3 regions of the Lactobacillus paragasseri genome follow, and region 1 is predicted to be linked to each of the others. Evidence: predicted binding sites of a transcription regulator. Region 1 holds the regulator's gene; each other region holds the start of a gene.
The links. The regulator Rex, encoded in region 1, represses fermentation and respiration genes when NADH is low (regulators of the CRP and FNR family bind a similar motif). The targets are predictions, from matches to a motif close to TTGTGAANTANTTCACAA.
Positions count from the first base shown of each region.

Region 1 (2,281 bases):
AAGTATGAACCTAAATACGAGGGGGAAATTTAGATTATGCTTCTTTAGTTTAATAAATCAATATTCACGATAAGCCGGAGCCTGATAATCCTCCATAAACTGCAAAATCTTATCAAAATCAGTTCCAAAATAGACCGTATCTAAGTAAATATTTTCTAAAAAATCATCCTGATTCATGCGCTTCAACAACTTATCTAAATAATCATAAAAGCCAGCATAGTTATAAAAAGCAACGGGCTTAGCATTATCGCCAATTGCAGTCCAAGAAATAGCTTGACTTATTTCTTCTAAAGTACCAATACTGCCAGGAAGAGCTACCATCCCATCAGCCAAGTTCATCATCGTATCTTTGCGCTTATCCATACTTGGCACCACGCGAAAATCTTGCACCTTATTGTAAGCTGCACCACGATCTTTTAATTCTTCAGTAATAATGCCATGAACAATACCGCCATTTTCTAAAACGCCATCAGCAACTGCTCGCATTAAACCATACTTACCGCCACCATAGACTAGCTCAATCTGGTGGTCTGCCATTTTTTTACCAAATTCATAAGCAGCCTTGGCATATTCAGGACGGTTACCTGAGCGTGCACCACAATAAACTGCCATTTTTTTAATCATTTTATCTACCTTATTTCTAAATTTAAAAATTCTATGCCTATTTATCTTAAAATTATTTTCTCTCTGATTACAAATAAAAATGTATAAAAAATGCACAAGCCTAGTTAAGCTTGTGCAAAAGCTATATTAATAGTAAATTATTTTTTGTTCTTATCTTTATCTGAATCCAAGAAATAGATTAAAGTTTGAAGTTCAGTCGCCAAGTCAACATTTTGTACACGAACACTAGAAGGTGCAGATAAACGAAGTGGCGTAAAGTTCATAATTCCTTTAATTCCGGCATCAAACATTTCATTGGCAGTCCTTTGCGCTGCTGTTTGCGGTACACAAAGGATTGCAATCGTAATTTGTTGCTCACGAAGCTGCTTCTTCATTTCACTCATATCATAAACAGGCACACCTGACATAATTGTTCCAGTAATTTCAGGATTAATGTCAAAAGCAGCGCTAATTCTGATATTATTAGTACGCTTGAAGTTATAATTCAAAAGCGCATGTCCCATATTACCAACACCAACTAAGGCAACGTTAGTTAAAGTATCTTGGTTCAAAATCTTTTTAAAGAAATTAAGCAAGTTCTTAACATCATAGCCATAGCCACGCTTACCCAAGGCACCAAAGTAAGAAAAATCACGACGAATTGAAGCACTGTCAACTTGAACTGCTTCCGCAAGTTCAGTTGAGGACACTTTTTCTTTTCCTTCATCATTTAAAAAGATTAAATAGCGATAATATAGCGGCAAGCGTCTGGCAGTAGCCTTAGGAATCTTAATTTCATCCATTAAGAGGCCTCTTTCTTTTATAAATACGAATGTGAAATATTTACTAATCAAACTAATAATAGGCATTCTTTAAGGATAAATCAAGAAACAATTTTCACAAAGGTCATATTTTCATAAAATTTAAAAGATTCACTATGTTAAAATAAGCACTAGGAGAAAATAATTATGATTATTGCACAAGCTCAAGACCTCGAACAACGTTTTGGAGGCAATATTATCTTCAGTAACATTTCTTTCTCGGTTCCTGACAATGCCAGAATCGGTCTTGTTGGACCTAACGGAGCCGGAAAAACTACCTTATTAAAGATCATGACTGGTCAACAAGAACCAACTAGTGGTCAATTTACTATTAATAAGGGATTAAAAGTCGGCTACATCGCTCAGGAAAATGGCCTCGATGAAGACAAAACAATCTGGGATGAAATGCTTACTGTCTTTAATGACTTAATCGAAAAAAATAAAAAAATCACTAAAATGCAAGAGCAAATTGCCGACCATCCCGAAGATGAAGACTTGCTCAAGCGGTATGATCAATTAGCTTACGACTTCGAACAAGAAGGCGGCTTTACCTACCAGGCTGAAATTAAGAGTATTCTTAACGGTTTTAATTTTAAAGAAAATACTTGGAATAAGGTAATTGGCACCCTTTCTGGCGGTGAAAAGACACGACTTGCCTTTGTTAAATTGCTTTTACAAAAGCCACCAGTACTGCTGCTTGACGAACCTACTAACTACCTTGACTTAGATACTTTAGATTGGTTAGAAGCGTTCCTAAAGAATTATCAAGGCGCAATTATTACTGTTTCTCACGACCAGTACTTCTTAGATCACTTAGCTAATCAAATTTTTGAACTGAACTTTGGAAAGCTGACTAC
Region 1 is NZ_AP018549.1:419,967-422,247, reverse strand. Features, by position in the region: gene LpgJCM5343_RS02005 (LOG family protein) at 58-624, opposite strand; gene LpgJCM5343_RS02000 (redox-sensing transcriptional repressor Rex) at 762-1,406, opposite strand; gene LpgJCM5343_RS01995 (ABC-F family ATP-binding cassette domain-containing protein) at 1,572-2,281, shown strand, end outside.

Region 2 (2,281 bases), 770 kb from region 1:
AATTTCTTCATCAACTACTACAGAGTTTTCAGATGAACAAATCATTCCATTATCAAAAGTCTTAGACAAGACAATGTCATAAACAGATTCTGGAATATTAGCAGTCTTTTCAATATAAGATGGACCATTACCAGGACCAACACCAATAGCAGGCTTACCAGATGAATAAGCTGCCTTAACCATTCCGGGACCACCAGTAGCCAAGATAGTTTGAACATTTGGATGATTCATTAAAGCACTAGTGGCTTCAAGACTTGGATATTCAATCCATTGAATAGCATCTTTAGGTGCACCCGCCTTAATTGCAGCCTCACGAATAATTTCACCAGTTTTTACACAACTCTTCTGTGCTTGTGGGTGAAAACCAAAAATAATAGCATTTCTAGTCTTTAAAGCAAGCATTGCCTTAAAAATTACAGTTGAAGTTGGGTTAGTAACTGGAGTTACACCAGCAATTACACCCTTAGGTTCTGCAATTTTGACTAATTGCTTTTCCTTATCTTCTTCAATAACACCTACAGTTTTTTCGTGGCGAAGACTATTCCAAATATTTTCACTAGCAAACATGTTCTTGATTGTTTTGTCTTCTACTACACCACGACCAGTTTCTTCAACTGCCATTTTTGCAAGAAGATAACTGTTTTGCTCTCCAGCACTTGCAATAGCTTCACATATTTTATCAACTTGTTCTTGATTGAAATCGGCCATCTCATCTAAAGCAACATGAGCTTTTTCAACATAGCCATCAATCATTTTATTTACATCAATTGTTTTTTCTTCTTTTGTAGCCTTTTTATCTTGCACCATCTAAATTGGGCCTCCTACTCGGAAATCTAGGCATATTTTTATGAACAATGACAGTATAGCGCCTATCTTAGACATTTGTAAATGACTTTGTGCACTCTTTTACAAATTCACAATATGATAAAAAGTAAGAAATAACTGTTTTCAGTAATGATATCGTTTACATTTTTAATAATATTGAAAAATATTTCACAATTGAATTTTGCTTTACGATCTTATAAAAAATATTAAAACCTATACGTTTTAGCTATTGTCATAGATTTTTATGTTAAAATTTTAATAAACTATGAAAGGAGTTTTATATTTTAATGTCAAAAAACAACTCAGAAGCATCTGAGGTTAAAACTATGAAACGTAGTTTAACAAATACCCATATTCAACTAATTGCATTGGGGGGAACGATTGGAACTGGGCTTTTTCTAGGAGTTGGAAACAGTATTGAACTAGCCGGACCAGCAGTAATCTTCATTTATTGTCTAGTTGGCTTCTTCCTTTTTCTTTTAATGAGAGCTCTAGGAGAATTGATACTGTCTGATATTAAAAAAAATACCTATATCGATTTTATTACAGAATACCTAGGAAAAAGCATTGGTACAACAACGGGATATTTGTATTGGTTTAGCTGGCTCACGTTAGCTATGGCGGAAATTACCGCCTTAGGTATTTACTTTCAATATTGGTGGCCAAATTTGCAAAGTTGGATTCCGGGATTAATTACTTTATTAGTTTTACTATCTATTAACCTAATCTCAGCTCGAGTATTCGGTAACTTAGAATTTAGTTTTGCAATTATTAAAATAGTAACAATTATTGCATTTGTTATTCTAGTTTTTTATTTATTAATCACAAACTCTGCAACAAAATACGGACAAGTAAGCTGGCGGAATATGGTAATTGATGGCGGAATTTTCGCTAAAGGTCCCAAAGGCTTCTTATTAGGTTTCCAAATGGTTATTTTCAGTTTTATCGGAGTTGAGCTAATTGGATTAACAGCTGCAGAAGCAAAAGAACCAAAGAAAACCATTACTCGAGCAATTGATCAATTACCAATTAGAATCATTTTATTCTATGTCTTAGCAATTTTAAGTATCTTATTAGCTATTCCTTGGGATAAGGTTTCCACTTCTAGTTCACCATTTGTTCAGGCATTAGGTGCTACTGGTATTAAAAACGCTGGCTCAATAATTAACTTCGTTGTAATAAGTGCAGCTATCTCATCAACCAATAGTTTTATCTATAGTGCAGGACGTTTATTATTCTCAATAAATTATAAAGGTAAAACTAAATTAAGTAGGCATTTAGGAAAACTAGATCATCGACAATTACCTAAAAATGCATTAATATTTTCAACGATTTTAATTGCTTTAGCTCCACTTTTAAATTTATTTTTAAAAGATGCGTTCACATTTATTTCTGCTACAGCAACTAGCATGTTTTTAGTCATTTGGTCAATCATGATTATCACCCACATGGCTTA
Region 2 is NZ_AP018549.1:1,588,481-1,590,761, forward strand. Features, by position in the region: gene adhE (bifunctional acetaldehyde-CoA/alcohol dehydrogenase) at 1-807, opposite strand, end outside; gene LpgJCM5343_RS07720 (amino acid permease) at 1,113-2,281, shown strand, end outside.
Region 2: adhE (bifunctional acetaldehyde-CoA/alcohol dehydrogenase) is a predicted target of Rex. The motif match lies at 982-999, and genes of this name have one in related genera.

Region 3 (2,281 bases), 110 kb from region 1:
ATCAATTCTTTAATTTGATCTGCCTTAGCTGACTGATCGTTAGAAAGCTGCTCATATTGAGCTTGATCCATAATGATATGTGGATGATTTTGATTAGGAATCATAACCCAATTTCCATGATTGTACTTGTAGCCATGACGATCTTCTTCATCTTCTCTAAAGTAACGAGTTCCATCATCCCCTGCCACAAAAATTGACCCATTAAATAAGCTCTTCCAATTAATCATGTAAGCAAATTTTTCTCGTGGTTCATTTTGTCTAAGTGATAAGCCATGTGAATCGTAGTTAGACATATGCCATAATCGCGCACCTGCTTCAACAGCAAGATCAATTCCCTTACCACGGTTATACAAAGTACCAATTGGCGCAAGCGAGCCTTGACCTAAAAAGTCTTGAATCATACTTTGATTATTTTCAAAACCGCCTAGACTTAAGACAACTCCTCTTTTAGCAGCAACATTTACTTCTCTATTATTTCGCTTAATAACAGCACCCATTACTGTATTAGTTTCTGGATCTTGAATTAAGTGCTCTGCTGGCGATTCAAACCAAATATCAATTTTGTCTAATCGATCAAAAACTTGCTTACGAAGCAATTTCCAAAATCCGCCATTGTACATCCCTTTAGTCATACTTTGAGACTGCATAGAAGCTGCATCTTTATATTCTGGATATTCTCCATTTGGTCTTCTACCCGTTGGTTGAGCTTCAATTCCAAAATACTTTTTTGAATACTCCTTCATTTGCATTACATTTTTGATAAAGGTATCTAAAGCTTCTTCATCATACTCAAATGGATAATAGGTCTGCTTATAGTATTCTTTCAGTTGATCGAAATTTGATCCCCAAGCAAAAGCACCGCCAGCATATCTAGTATTACCACCTTCGCTTCCTTCAGGAGCAGCATCAATCAAAAGAACTTTTGCATTATTATCAGCAGCAAAACGCGCTGCACCTGCTCCGGCGCCACCAAAACCAATTACAATTACATCATATGTGGCATCCCAAGATACTTTCGTCTTATACACCATATGCTCTTCTCCTCACAAACTTGTTTCATCCTTTACACATAGCAATTTATATCTCTTTATAAACTTTTTCTAGTGGGTAATTGTGAATAAAATTGAACTACTCAACTCTATAAAACCGCATATATCATAGCTTCCTTGCAATTGTGAAAAATGTAACTTATAATTAAAAAAGATTAGTTTATAAAAAATATTTATAAAAGAGATAATAATATGAACGATAAGGATCTATTATATTTTTGCAAATTAGTTGAAACGCAGAACTATACCGCGACTGCTAATTCATTCAACGTTACACAACCGACAATTTCGATGGCGATCAAGCGACTTCAAAATAGATTTGATGATCCCTTGATTTTTCAAAAGAATCGCAAAAGTAAAATTACACTCTCACCCGCAGGTGAATTACTTTATCAGAAAGCCAAATATCTTTTAAAAGAAATGGCAAGTATCGATTACGACGTTAAACACGCCAATATTAAAAAAATTAGAGTAGCTTTTTCTGGGATTGCTGGTAGTATTTATATTCCTGAAATTATAGAAAAATTTTATAAAGAAGATATTGTTAACCTGTTAGATGCTCGCTTAGAAAGAAGTGCGACTGCATTTAAAGATTTAAATAATGGCGATGTAGACGTTGCTATCTATTCTTGGATGGTGCCAATCAACGATCCTGCCTATTTTATCCGTAATTTAGATAGAACAGAGTTAGTTATCATTACCGGTAAAGATGATCCTTGGAAAAATAAAAAAGTCATTGATGCCCAGGAATTAAGAAACCGCAAGTTTGTGGCCAGACAAAAAGGTTACTTAACCAGAGAATGTTTGGAAGAAGAGGCAAAGCTCGGCGATTTTACTCCAAACATTTTATACACGGCTCGAACAATGAAGCTAATGATCGATTTAGTTAAAAGAAACGTTGGTATTGCTCTAGCAATGGAGAATTCCGTTAAAGAGGAAAAGGATCTCCACATAATTCGTCTTCGTTCAGGACAAAAACTCTGGGCGTACATGCAAATTGCAATGAGAAAAAGTTTTATTCCCAATAAATATCAAAAACAAGGAATTGACATTCTTCGGAAGTTCCATCTAAATTAAACAAAACCAACTAAGCACTGAATGCTTGGCTGGTTTTTACCTGCACGTTTACTTGAACTTAATATATACTTTTAAACTTTTCCATCAAAAAAACTAAGTACTTTTATTCAGTACTTAGTTTTTTCAAATGCTTATTTTTAATCAATAGAAGGAAT
Region 3 is NZ_AP018549.1:529,596-531,876, reverse strand. Features, by position in the region: gene LpgJCM5343_RS02525 (FAD-binding protein) at 1-1,031, opposite strand, end outside; gene LpgJCM5343_RS02520 (LysR family transcriptional regulator) at 1,242-2,126, shown strand; gene lacG (6-phospho-beta-galactosidase) at 2,264-2,281, opposite strand, start outside.
Region 3: LpgJCM5343_RS02525 (FAD-binding protein) is a predicted target of Rex. The motif match lies at 1,173-1,190, and genes of this name have one in related genera.